3 regions of the Streptomyces sp. NBC_00096 genome follow, and region 1 is predicted to be linked to each of the others. Evidence: predicted binding sites of a transcription regulator. Region 1 holds the regulator's gene; each other region holds the start of a gene.
The links. Region 1 encodes HrcA, which represses chaperone genes, less so after heat shock. Its sites were predicted from a motif close to TTNGCACTCNGNNNNNCNGAGTGCNAA; they were not measured.

Region 1 (4,466 bases):
TAGGGGCCGTGCTCGCGCATGAACCGGTTGACCAGTCCGCGGGCCGGCCGTCCCGAGAAGGCCCGGGTCATCTCCGTCCGCACGAACAGCGGGTCGGTCAGCGCCCTCTTGTGCAGCGGGTCCGCTCCGGACTCCGGACAGACCAGGAAGGCCGTGCCGAGCTGCGCGGCCTCGGCGCCCGCGGCGAGCAGCGCGGCGATCTGCGAGCCGCGCATCAGACCGCCCGCCGCGATGATCGGGAGGGCCACGCTCTCGCGTACCTGCGCCACGAGCGCGAGCAGGCCGAGGCCGGCCGTGCCGTCGGCCTGCGGGTCGTCGCGGTGGGTGGACTGGTGGCCGCCGGCCTCCATGCCCTGGACGCAGACGGCGTCGGCGCCGGCCGCCTGTGCGGCGCGGGCCTCCTCGACGGAGGTCACGGTGGCGATCGTGTACGTACCGACCTTGCGCAGGCGGGTGAAGGCGGCGGGCGAGGGCAGGCCGAAGGTGAACGAGACCACGGGTACCGGGTCTTCGATGAGAATGGCCAGTTTGGCGTCGTAGCCGTCGTCGCAGGTGCCGATGATGTCCTCTTCGGCGAGGGAGATCTGGTACCAGCCGGCCTCGCTCGCGAGCTGCCCGCGGTAGGCCTCCACGAGGGCCGGGTCCACGTAACCGGTCTGCGGCATGAAGAGGTTGACGCCGAAGGGGCGGCGGGTGAGCGCGCGCAGCCGCTTGATCTCCTGGTACATGCCGTCGGCGGTCTTGTAGCCGCCGGCGAGGAAGCCCAGCCCGCCCGCTTCGCACACGGCGGCGGCGAGGGGCGGGCAGGACGCGCCGCCCGCCATGGGCGCCTGCACGATCGGGTACGCGAAGAGACCGTTCGGTGCGGAGGACATGAGCTGCATCGTGCCATGTCCCGCTCACGGGACCGAATCACGGCATTCGCCTGGCATAGTCCCCTTCAGCCGGGTGCCCGAATCCGGCCGTCGCGCATGCCGCGAGCCCGGTCCGGGGCGTCCCCGGACCGGGCTCGGCAGGTGTTCCCGTACGCTGCTGCGCGCGCGGCTCAGCGACCGTTGAAGGCGTCCTTCAGGCGGCTGAACAGGCCCTGCTGGCCCGGCGCGAACTGGCCCAGCGGCCGCTCCTCGCCGCGCAGCTTCGCCAGCTGGCGCAGCAGGTCCTCCTGCGCGGGGTCCAGCTTGGCGGGGGTGGTGACCTCGACGTGCACGATCAGGTCGCCGCGTCCTCCGCCGCGCAGGTGGGTGACGCCGCGCCCGTGCAGCGGGATCGCCTGGCCGGACTGGGTGCCGGGCCGGATGTCGATCTCCTCCAGGCCGTCCAGCGTCTCCAGCGGGCACTTGGTGCCCAGGGCCGCCGCGGTCATCGGGATGGTGACCGTGCAGTGCAGGTCGTCCCCGCGCCGCTGGAAGGTCGGGTGCGGCAGCTCGTGGATCTCCACGTACAGGTCGCCGGCGGGGCCGCCGCCGGGGCCGACCTCGCCCTCGCCCGCGAGCTGGATCCGGGTGCCGTTCTCGACACCGGCCGGGATCTTGACCGTGAGGCTGCGGCGGGAGCGGACCCGGCCGTCGCCCGCGCACTCGGGGCACGGGGTGGGGACCACGGTGCCGAAGCCCTGGCACTGCGGGCAGGGGCGCGAGGTCATGACCTGGCCCAGGAAGGACCGGGTGACCTGCGAGACCTCGCCGCGGCCGCGGCACATGTCACACGTCTGCGCCGAGGTGCCGGGGGCGGCGCCTTCGCCGGAGCAGGTGGTGCAGACGACGGCCGTGTCGACCTGGATGTCCTTGGTCGTGCCGAAGGCGGCCTCGTCCAGCTCCAGGTCGAGGCGGATCATGGCGTCCTGGCCGCGGCGGGTCCTCGAGCGCGGTCCGCGCTGCGAGGACTGGCCGAAGAAGGCGTCCATGATGTCGGAGAAGTTGCCGAAGCCACCCGCTCCGAAGCCGCCCGCGCCGCCACCGCCGCCCGAGGAGGACAGCGGGTCGCCGCCGAGGTCGAAGACCTGCTTCTTCTGCGGATCCGAGAGGACCTCGTAGGCGGCGTTGATCTCCTTGAAACGCTCTTGCGTCTTGGGATCAGGGTTCACATCCGGGTGCAGCTCGCGCGCGAGCCGCCGGAATGCCTTCTTGATCTCGTCCTGCGATGCGTCGCGGCGCACGCCGAGAACGGCGTAGTAGTCCGTGGCCACTTACGACTCCGCCAGGATCTGTCCGACGTAACGTGCCACTGCGCGTACCGCTCCCATCGTTCCGGGGTAGTCCATGCGGGTCGGTCCGACCACGCCGAGTTTGGCGACTGCTTCGCCGCCCGAACCGTAGCCGACCGAGACGACGGACGTGGAGTTCAGTCCCTCGTAGGCATTCTCATGCCCGATCTTTACGGCCATTCCCGACTCATTGGCCTCGCCCAGCAGCTTGAGGAGCACGACCTGCTCCTCCAGCGCTTCGAGCACCGGCCTGATCGTCAGGGGAAAATCGTGTCCGAAGCGGGTGAGGTTGGCGGTGCCGCCGATCATCAGCCGCTCCTCCGCCTCCTCGACCAGCGTTTCGAGAAGGGTGTCGAGGACGGAGCGCACCGTCACCCGGTCCTCGTTCTCGAAGGACTCCGGAAGGTCCTTCACCAGCGGCGGCACGTCGGTGAACCGGCGGCCGACGACACGGCTGTTGAGCCGGGCCCGCAGATCGGCGAGCGAGGCCTCCCCGAAGGGGGCCTGGCAGTCGACGAGCCGCTGCTCGACCCGGCCGGTGTCGGTGATGAGGACGAGCATCAGGCGGGCCGGGGCCAGCGAGAGCAGCTCCACGTGCCGCACGGTGGACCGGGTCAGGCTCGGGTACTGGACGACGGCGACCTGCCGGGTCAGCTGCGCGAGCAGCCGTACGGTGCGGCCGACGACGTCGTCGAGGTCCACGGCGCCGTCGAGGAAGTTCTGGATGGCCCGGCGCTCGGGCGTCGACAGCGGTTTGACGCCCGCCAGTCTGTCGACGAAGAGGCGGTAGCCCTTGTCGGTGGGGATCCGGCCGGCGCTGGTGTGGGGCTGTGCGATGTAGCCCTCGTCCTCCAGCACGGCCATGTCGTTGCGCACGGTGGCGGGCGAGACGCCGAGGCGGTGCCGCTCGGTGAGCGCCTTGGAGCCGACCGGCTCCTCCGTCCCGACGTAGTCCTGGACGATGGCGCGCAGCACTTCGAGTCTGCGTTCGCTGAGCATCGCGCACACCTCCATCGTTTCCGTCGTCGCGGCCTGGTCCGGCTCGGCTGGCTGGCACTCCGGGCGTTCGAGTGCCAGAGATCCCCCGGTCAGTGTACGGCGGTGTGGTACGCCCCTAGCAAGGGCGGCCCGCCAAGGTAGCGTCGCGGCATGGACGTGCGTTGGGAAGAGGCGGGCTGGGAACGGCTCACCGAACGGACCGGCCGGCGGCGGCTGCCGGTGTGGGACTGCACCGTGGGACTGGTGGTGGGCGAGGATTCCGCCCTCCTGATCGACCCCGGGTCCTCCCTCCGGGAAGGTGCGCTGGTGCGGGCCGAGGCGGAGCGGCTGGCGGGCCGGCGCGTGACTCATATCGCATTCACACACGGACATTTCGACCACGTACTGGGTGGTGCGGCGTTCTCGGGGGTGGAGGTCTACGGCCCGGTCGGGCTGGACGCCCTGCTGTCCGTCAGCCGGGAGGACCTGCGGGCCGACGCGGTGCGCCACGGCCTGGCGGCGTCCGAGGCCGCCGAGGCGGCCGAGCTGCTGGTGGTCCCCCGGCACCTGGTGTCGGGCGAGTGGACCCTCGATCTGGGCGGCGTGCAGGTGCTGCTGGCGAACGTGGGGCCCGGGCACACCCGGCACGATCTGGCGGCGTTCGTGCCCGGGACGCGCGAGGTGGTCTTCTGCGGAGACCTCGTCGAGGAGTCGGGCGAGCCGCAGGCGGGTCCGGACGCGGTGCCCCGGCAGTGGCCGGCGGCGCTGGACCGGCTCCTCTCCCTGGGCGGGGACGACGCTCTGTACGTGCCGGGTCACGGAGCGGTGGTCGACGCGGCCTTCGTCCGTGCCCAACGCCACACACTGGCAGCCCGTTTCGGCGTGTCGGACGCCTGAGGCCGCCCGCTCTCCTACCCTCGGCCGGATGCGTGAGTACTCCCCCGACCTGACCCCGCAGTGGAAGCGCGCCAAGCCCGCCCCCGAGGTGCCGGCCGATCCCGACCTGGTGGTCGAGGTGGCCGGTTCGGACTTCTGCGGCGCGGTGGTGGCCTGCGAGGCGGGCACGGTCACCCTGGAGGACCGCTTCGGCAAGCGCCGGGTGTTCCCGCTGGAACCCCGCGGTTTCCTCCTGGACGGCGCGGTGGTGACCCTGACCCGCCCGGTCCGCGCCCCTTCGGCCCCCCTGCGCACCGCCTCCGGCTCGCTGGCCGTCCCCGGTGCGCGGGCGCGGGTGGCCCGGGCGGGGCGGATCTACGTGGAGGGCCGGCACGACGCCGAGCTGGTG
Region 2 (4,466 bases), 2.1 Mb from region 1:
CCCACAAGGGCGAGTTCATGGGGGTCGCGCCGACGGGCAGGGAAGTCTCCATGTCGGGCTGTACGACCTCCCGCATCGAGAACGGCCAGATCGCCGAAGACTGGTGGTACTACGACGCTCCGGGGCTCATGCGCCAGATGGGCGTGATGGCCGGCTAGCCGGCAGAACGGGCGAAGCCCCGGTCACCACCGCTTGGCAGCGGTGACCGGGGCTTCGTCGTGCTCGCTGACGAGGTCAGTGGCTGTGGCCGTGGCCACCGTGGCCGTGACCGGCGTCACCCTCGTCGTCGGCCGGCTTCTCGACGACCAGGGTCTCGGTCGTGAGCAGCAGGGACGCGATGGAAGCGGCGTTCTCCAGCGCGGAGCGGGTGACCTTGACCGGGTCGATGACGCCGGCCTTGACCAGGTCGCCGTACTCGCCGGTGGCGGCGTTGAAGCCCTGACCCTTCTCGAGCTCGGCGACCTTCGAGGTGATGACGTAGCCCTCGAGGCCGGCGTTCTCGGCGATCCAGCGCAGCGGCTCGACGGCGGCGCGGCGCACGACCGCGACACCGGTGGCCTCGTCGCCCGACAGGCCGAGGTTGCCTTCCAGCACCTTCACGGCGTGGACGAGAGCGGAGCCACCGCCGGAGACGATGCCCTCCTCGACCGCGGCGCGGGTCGCCGAGATGGCGTCCTCGAGACGGTGCTTCTTCTCCTTGAGCTCCACCTCGGTGGCGGCGCCGACCTTGATGACGCAGACGCCACCGGCGAGCTTCGCCAGGCGCTCCTGCAGCTTCTCGCGGTCCCAGTCCGAGTCGGTCGACTCGATCTCGGCCTTGATCTGGTTGACGCGGCCGAGGACCTCGTCGGAGCTGCCGCCACCGTCGACGATGGTGGTGCTGTCCTTGGAGATCGTGACGCGGCGGGCGGAGCCCAGTACGTCCAGACCGGCCTGGTCGAGCTTGAGGCCGACCTCCTCGGCGATGACGGTGGCACCGGTGAGGGTGGCCATGTCCTGGAGCATCGCCTTGCGGCGGTCACCGAAGCCGGGCGCCTTGACGGCGACGGCGTTGAAGGTGCCACGGATCTTGTTGACGACGAGGGTGGAGAGCGCCTCGCCCTCGACGTCCTCGGCGATGATCAGCAGGGGCTTGGAGGCGCCGGCCTGGATGACCTTCTCGAGCAGCGGCAGGAGGTCCTGGATGGAGGAGATCTTGCCCTGGTTGATCAGGATGTACGGGTCATCGAGGATGGCCTCCATACGCTCCTGGTCGGAAACCATGTACGGGGACAGGTAGCCCTTGTCGAAGGCCATGCCCTCGGTGAACTCGAGCTCCAGGCCGAAGGCGTTGGACTCCTCGACGGTGATGACACCGTCCTTGCCGACCTTGTCCATCGCCTCGGCGATGAGGTCACCGACCTGCTGGTCCTGCGCGGAGAGCGCGGCCACGGCGGCGATGTCGGACTTGTCCTCGATCGGGCGGGCGGTCGCGAGGAGCTCCTCGGACACGGCCTTGACCGCGGCGTCGATGCCCTTCTTCAGGGCGGCCGGGGAAGCACCCGCGGCGACGTTGCGCAGACCCTCGCGGACCAGCGCCTGGGCCAGGACGGTGGCGGTGGTGGTGCCGTCACCCGCGACGTCGTTGGTCTTGGTCGCGACCTCCTTGACGAGCTGCGCGCCAAGGTTCTCGTACGGGTCGTCCAGCTCGACCTCACGGGCGATGGTGACACCGTCGTTCGTGATGGTGGGAGCGCCGAACTTCTTGTCGATGACGACGTTGCGGCCCTTGGGGCCGATCGTCACCTTGACGGTGTCGGCAAGCTTGTTGACGCCGCGCTCGAGGGCGCGACGGGCGTCCTCGTCAAACTTGAGAATCTTCGGCATGGGAGCGGTTCAGCCCTCTCGTTGCTATCCCCGGCCGCTCACCGCGACCGCCTGTCAAGAACGAACTACGCCCCTCGCCGCCCGGCATCAGCAGGGGTGACCAGGGGCGCAGCTCAAAGCAAAACTGGAGAAGTGATTACTTCTCGATGATCGCGAGCACGTCGCGAGCCGAGAGGACGAGGTACTCCTCGCCGCTGTACTTCACTTCGGTGCCGCCGTACTTGGAGTACAGGACGATGTCGCCGACGGAGACGTCCAGCGGGAGACGCTGGCCGTCCTCGAAGCGACCCGGACCCACGGCGAGGACGACGCCCTCCTGGGGCTTCTCCTTCGCGGTGTCCGGGATGACCAGGCCAGAGGCCGTGGTCTGCTCGGCGTCGAGCGGCTGGACCACAATGCGGTCCTCGAGCGGCTTGATGGCAACCTTGGAGCTGGTGGTCGTCACGATCTGACCTTCCGCTTCGGAGATCCGGGGTTAATTGTCTGAGGTGGCGACCAGGTCGATCCGTCGTCGCGGGTGCCGGATCCGTCTGTCGCCGTGTTGGCACTCACCAGGGGCGAGTGCCAGACGCGAGACTATTCCGGGGATTAGCACTCGGTCAAGCGGAGTGCCAATACGCGCCGCTGGTTTCCCCCATTCCAGCCCGCCCGAACCCCACCCCGGGCTTCGCCGAACCCCACCCCGGGCGCCGCCCGAACCCCCTCGCCGCATGCACCGCCCGGACCCCCGCCGGCCGGGCCCTGGCCCCGGGCCACCACCAGCCCGAGCGAAGCCCGGACCCGCCTGACGCCGGGCCACCACCAGCCTGAGCGAAGCCCGGACCCTGCCGGCCCGGTCCCGCCCCGGGCCACCACCAGCCCGGGCGCTGCCTGGACCGCCTCGCCTCATGCGCCGCCCGGACCCCTCGCCTCAATCGCCGGCGGGGCTGAATCGACCCCCGACCGTCCGGAAAATCCAGCCCCTCCGGCGTTTGAGGAGCGGGGTCTGGGGCGGAGCCCCAGGGGGCTTGGGCGAAGCCCGGGCCTGCGGATGCGGGCAGGCCTGATTCATCCAGCCCCGCCAGCGATTGAGGCCCGGGGTACGGGGACCCAGGGGGCCGGGCGGAGCCCGGGGGCCTATCCGTGGCCGGGGAGCGGCGTGGTGGGTCCGGTATGTGAGGCTTGGGGCATGCGCATCCTGGTCGTCGAAGACGAAGTGGGCCTCGCCGAGTCACTGCGGCGCGGCCTCTCCGCCGACGGCCACTGGATCGACCTCGCCCACGACGGCCACCGCGGCCTGGACCTCGCCCTCACCGGAGGCCCGTACGAGGTCGTCCTCCTCGACCTGATGCTCCCCGGCCTGTCGGGCTACGAGATCTGCAGGCGGATGCGGGCCCACGGCGTCACCACCCCCGTGCTGATGCTGACCGCGAAGGACGGCGAGTACGACGAGGCCGAGGGCCTGGACTCCGGCGCCGACGACTACCTGACGAAACCGTTCTCCTTCGTCGTCCTCGCCGCCCGGCTCCGCGCGCTCGCCCGCCGCACCGCCGCCGGCGCCCCCCAGCAGCCCAGCGTGCTGCAGGCCGGCGACCTCGTCCTGGATCCCCTCGGCCGCCGCTGCCGCCGGGGTCCGCAGGAGATCGAGCTGACGGCCCGCGAGCTCGGCGTACTGGCCTGCCTGATGGAGCAGCCCGGCCGGGCCGTCGCCAAGCAGGACATCCTCGACGAGGTCTGGGACACCCCGCACGGCATCGACCCGAACATCGTCGAGGTCTACGTCTCCTCGCTCCGCCGGAAGATCGACGCCCCCTTCGGCCGCCGCTCGATCCTCACCGTCCACGGCACCGGCTACCGGATGGCCCCGGACGGTGGATAACCCCCCGCCCCGGCCCGGACCCCGGCCCCGGCCCCGGCGGCTCGGCAGCCTGCGGGCGCGCGCCGCAGCCGCGGCCGCCCTGGCGATGGCCGCCGTACTCGCCGCGGGCGGGCTGTGGCTGTACACCCTGCTGCGCGCCAACCTCATCGAGAACACCACCGGCCGCACCGAGCTCGCCGCCCGCAAGGTCGCCGCCCAGGTCGACACCGGGATCCTCCCGGCCGACGGCCGGCTGGGGGCGCCCGAGGGCGGGGTGGACCTGGTCCTCGTGCGGAACGCGGCCGGCACCGTCGTGGCCACCAGCGGGGAGCTGAAGGACACCCCCGAGCTCACCGAGCTGCGCCCCGCGCCCGGCTCCGACTCCCGTTCGGCCGTCCTGCCGCCCGCGCGCCCCGGCGCACAGCGGCGCGTGGTGGTCGCCGTGGAGGCGCCGGGCCCGGCGGGCCCGCCGGGGGCGCACGCCCCGCACACCGTCTACGCCGCGACCGTGCTCGGTGACGTGGACGACGCCAACCGGGCGCTCGCAGTGGGTCTGCTGGCCGGCGCGCCCCCGCTGATCGCCTTCTCGGCGGCCCTGGCCTGGTGGGTGACGGGGCACGCGCTGCGCCCGGTCACCGCGATCCGCACGGAGCTGGCCGCGGTCACCGCGAGCGAGCTGGACCGGCGGGTCCCCGACCCGGGCGGCGCGGACGAGATCGCGCGGCTGGCCCGGACCGTCAACGACACGCTCGACCGGCTGGAG
Region 3 (4,466 bases), 1.7 Mb from region 1:
CCTTTTGGCGGAAAGCAACTGGTCGAGCGGTCGGTCGGCGGCGGACCAGGAGCGGTCTGCCAGCCAGCGCTCCACCTCTTCCAGCACCTTCGGAACTCCTCTGTCGATCCGTGGACCACCTGCGGTTTCGGCCGAAATGTGATCCATCTCGCGGTTCGGACGGCTGTCTCAACCACCCGGGGCTTCGGTTACAGTCTTGAACAACGCAAAGGTCCGCCGCATGCCGGGGGCCCGCGTACAAACGCCCGGGCGCGCCACAGAGCGTGTTGCCCGGTGCCATACCGCTCATCCAGAGGGGCAGAGGGACACGGCCCGTTGAAGCCCCGGCAACCCTCCAGTCGGTTCTCGCGATCGCGCACACCAGCGACGTCAGCGAGGTCCCCGGCTAGGGAAGGTGCCAATTCCGTCTCATGGCGAAGTGCGCCATGGGGAAGATGAGGAGAAAGGGCCTCGCCATCATGGCTGCACAGACTGTCTCAACCTCTGCCGAATCCGCTGCTTCGGGCACTTCTGTCGATCTCGGTCCCGCCACCGGCCTTTCCTGTCGTGAGTGCGGTACCCGCTTCGAGCTCGGCCCGATCTTCGCCTGCGCCGAATGTTTCGGACCTCTCGAAGTCGCCTACGAGCTGCCGCTCGGTGACCCCGAAGCCCTGCGCGCCGCGATCGAGGCCGGCCCGAACAACATCTGGCGCTACGCGCCGCTGCTGCCCGTCCCGGCGGACGTGGCCTCCAAGCCGAGCCTGAACCCGGGCTTCACCAAGCTCGTGGACGCGGCCAACCTGGCCAAGGAGCTCGGCTTCACCGGCAAGCTGTACGTCAAGGACGACTCCGGCAACCCGACGCACTCCTTCAAGGACCGCGTCGTGGCCATCGCCGTCGAGGCCGCCCGCGCCTTCGGCTTCACCACCCTCTCCTGCTCCTCCACCGGCAACCTGGCCGGCGCCGTCGGCGCCGCGGCCGCCCGCGCCGGCTTCCGCTCCTGCGTCTTCATCCCGCACGACCTGGAGCAGGGCAAGGTCGTCATGGCCGGTGTCTACGGTGGCGACCTGGTCGGCATCGAGGGCAACTACGACGACGTCAACCGCTTCTGCTCCGAGCTCATCGGTGACCCGCTGGGCGAGGGCTGGGGCTTCGTCAACGTCAACCTGCGCCCGTACTACGGCGAGGGTTCCAAGACCCTGGCGTACGAGATCTGCGAGCAGCTCGGCTGGCAGCTGCCCGACCAGATCGTCATCCCGATCGCGTCCGGCTCGCAGCTGACGAAGATCGACAAGGGTCTGCAGGAGCTGATCAAGCTCGGCCTCGTCGAGGACAAGCCGTACAAGATCTTCGGTGCCCAGGCCGAGGGCTGCTCGCCCGTCTCGACCGCCTTCAAGGCCGGTCACGAGGTGGTCCGCCCGCAGAAGCCGAACACCATCGCCAAGTCGCTGGCCATCGGCAACCCGGCGGACGGCCCGTACGTCCTGGACATCGCGCGCCGCACCGGCGGCTTCGTCGAGGACGTCAACGACGAGCAGGTCGTCGAGGCCATCAAGATCCTCGCGCAGACCGAGGGCATCTTCGCCGAGACCGCGGGCGGCGTGACCGTCGGCGTGACGAAGAAGCTGGTCGAGAACGGTCAGCTCGACCCCTCGCTGACCACCGTGATCCTGAACACCGGTGACGGCCTCAAGACCCTGGAGGCGGTGGCCGCCGACAGCGGCCAGACCGCCACCATCCGCCCGAGCCTGGACGCGTTCCGCGCCGCCAACCTGGCCTGATCTCCCTCCCTGCACCCCGGAAAGGCAGTAGCGCCATGAGCGTCAACGTCCGCATCCCCACCATCCTGCGCACCTACACCGGTGGCAAGGCCGAGGTCCCCGCCGAGGGCGCGACCCTCGCCGAGGTCATCGAGTCCCTGGAGAAGAGCCACCCGGGCATCGCCGCGCGCGTCCTGGACGACCAGGGCAAGCTGCGCCGCTTCGTGAACGTCTACGTCAACGACGACGACGTGCGCTTCGAGGGCGGGCTGCAGACGTCCACCCCGGACGGCGCGGGCATCTCGATCATTCCGGCCGTCGCGGGCGGCTGCTGACGACGGGCCCGCTCCGCCCAGAACGCTGAATTGCCCCCTCCGGTAATAACCGGAGGGGGCAATTCTGCTTGATTGGGCGCGGTAAGGTTGGGGAAGTCCCCTCCGCTGTTCTTGCCCGCCGCATATGAGCGGGCCGCGAGAGGGTTGACATTGAGTCAACATGCAAGTGCGCTATGGGGCGTTGGCGTGGTTTGTCCGGCCCGAGTTGCCCAGGAATATTCCTGATTTTCACCCTATTTCAATCTTTTGGCGTGTCCAGAATTCTCGTCGGAATGACCTGTTGCAGACAGCAGCGGTGCGGATACATTCAGCCCCGGTCGAGGCGTTCCGGCGCAAGTTCTGACCCGGGACCGCGAAGTGCGGTCCTGCGCAAGGGCCAGTAATAGGGGAGTTAGGCATGGCTCAGGGCACCGTCAAGTGGTTCAACGCGGAGAAGGGCTACGGCTTCATCGCGGTCGACGGTGGTGCGGATGTGTTCGTCCACTACAGCGCCATCCAGATGGACGGGTACCGCACCCTTGAAGAGGGTCAGCGGGTCGAGTTCGAGATCTCGCAGGGCCAGAAGGGTCCGCAGGCGGACATGGTCAAGCTCGCCGCCGGCTAGTCCGACCGCGATCGACCTCCGACACGTACGCGGCCCTCGCACGGCGGCCGCGCACGGCGGCACAACGGCACATGTACGAGGGGCCCACATCCTGGACACGGGATGCGGGCCCCTCGTGCGTGGCGGCCTCGGGGCCCTTGCGGCGTCTGGGTGTTCATCCCGGGTTGTCCGAAGCCGCTTGCACTCGGAGGGGTCGAGTGCTAATCATTGGCGTTAGCACTCTCCTGGTGAGAGTGCTACTAAACGAGGACCGGGTCGGTGAGGCCCGCAGGGTCCGGTGGGAAGGAACCGCCGGGCACGCAGGCCGTCCGTCGCGGGCGCGGGCGCGGTCCGGGAGCAATCCACCGCTGTCCGGGAGGACCACTTCAGATGGCCAAGATCATTGCGTTCGACGAGGAGGCCCGCCGCGGCCTCGAGCGTGGGATGAACCAGCTCGCCGACGCCGTCAAGGTCACCCTTGGCCCCAAGGGTCGCAACGTCGTCCTTGAGAAGAAGTGGGGCGCCCCCACGATCACCAACGATGGTGTGTCCATCGCCAAGGAGATCGAGCTCGAGGACCCGTACGAGAAGATCGGCGCCGAGCTGGTCAAGGAAGTCGCCAAGAAGACGGACGACGTCGCCGGCGACGGTACGACCACCGCCACCGTTCTCGCCCAGGCGCTCGTCCGCGAGGGCCTGCGCAACGTGGCCGCCGGTGCGAACCCGATGGCCCTCAAGCGCGGTATCGAGAAGGCCGTCGAGGCCGTCTCCGCCGCCCTGCTGGCGCAGGCCAAGGATGTCGAGACCAAGGAGCAGATCGCTTCGACGGCCTCCATCTCCGCCGCCGACACCCAGATCGGCGAGCTCATCGCCGAGGCCATGGACAAGGTCGGCAAGGAAGGCGTCATCACGGTCGAGGAGTCGCAGACCTTCGGCCTGGAGCTCGAGCTCACCGAGGGCATGCGCTTCGACAAGGGCTACATCTCGGCGTACTTCGCCACCGACATGGAGCGCATGGAGTCGTCCCTCGACGACCCGTACATCCTGATCGTCAACTCGAAGATCGGCTCGGTCAAGGACCTGCTGCCGCTCCTCGAGAAGGTCATGCAGTCCGGCAAGCCGCTGCTGATCATCGCCGAGGACGTCGAGGGCGAGGCCCTGTCGACCCTGGTCGTCAACAAGATCCGCGGCACCTTCAAGTCCGTCGCCGTCAAGGCCCCGGGCTTCGGCGACCGCCGCAAGGCCATGCTCGGTGACATCGCCATCCTCACGGGCGGCACGGTCATCTCCGAGGAGGTCGGCCTCAAGCTGGAGAACGCCGGTCTCGACCTGCTCGGCCGCGCCCGCAAGGTCGTCATCACCAAGGACGAGACCACCATCGTCGACGGCTCCGGTGACAGCGACCAGGTCGCCGGTCGCGTCAACCAGATCCGCGCCGAGATCGAGAACTCCGACTCGGACTACGACCGCGAGAAGCTCCAGGAGCGCCTCGCGAAGCTGGCCGGCGGCGTGGCCGTCATCAAGGCCGGCGCCGCGACCGAGGTCGAGCTCAAGGAGCGCAAGCACCGCATCGAGGACGCCGTTCGCAACGCGAAGGCGGCTGTCGAAGAGGGCATCGTCGCCGGTGGCGGCGTGGCCCTGCTGCAGGCCTCCTCGGTCTTCGAGAAGCTCGAGCTCACCGGCGACGAGGCGACCGGCGCCAACGCCGTCAAGCTCGCGCTGGAGGCCCCGCTCAAGCAGATCGCCGTCAACGGTGGTCTCGAGGGTGGCGTCGTCGTGGAGAAGGTCCGCAACCTGCAGATCGGTTGG

Region 2: a site for HrcA is predicted at 2,455-2,481, ahead of groES (co-chaperone GroES). Genes of this name have one in related genera too.
Region 3: a site for HrcA is predicted at 2,892-2,918, ahead of groL (chaperonin GroEL). Genes of this name have one in related genera too.

The regions. Positions count from the first base shown of each region.
Region 1 covers NZ_CP108221.1:4,676,974-4,681,439, reverse strand. Annotated here, with positions in the region: gene OG904_RS20590 (nitronate monooxygenase) at 1-875, opposite strand, end outside; gene dnaJ (molecular chaperone DnaJ) at 1,046-2,185, opposite strand; gene hrcA (heat-inducible transcriptional repressor HrcA) at 2,186-3,202, opposite strand; gene OG904_RS20575 (MBL fold metallo-hydrolase) at 3,353-4,078, shown strand; gene OG904_RS20570 (DUF3097 domain-containing protein) at 4,107-4,466, shown strand, end outside.
Region 2 covers NZ_CP108221.1:2,573,949-2,578,414, forward strand. Annotated here, with positions in the region: gene OG904_RS10945 (ester cyclase) at 1-158, shown strand, start outside; gene groL (chaperonin GroEL) at 235-1,866, opposite strand; gene groES (co-chaperone GroES) at 2,003-2,311, opposite strand; gene OG904_RS10960 (response regulator transcription factor) at 3,035-3,724, shown strand; gene OG904_RS10965 (sensor histidine kinase) at 3,717-4,466, shown strand, end outside.
Region 3 covers NZ_CP108221.1:2,955,095-2,959,560, reverse strand. Annotated here, with positions in the region: gene OG904_RS12770 (glucosyl-3-phosphoglycerate synthase) at 1-87, opposite strand, end outside; SAM riboswitch class I at 283-441, shown strand; gene thrC (threonine synthase) at 459-1,760, shown strand; gene OG904_RS12760 (MoaD/ThiS family protein) at 1,796-2,074, shown strand; gene OG904_RS12755 (cold-shock protein) at 2,472-2,678, shown strand; gene groL (chaperonin GroEL) at 3,048-4,466, shown strand, end outside.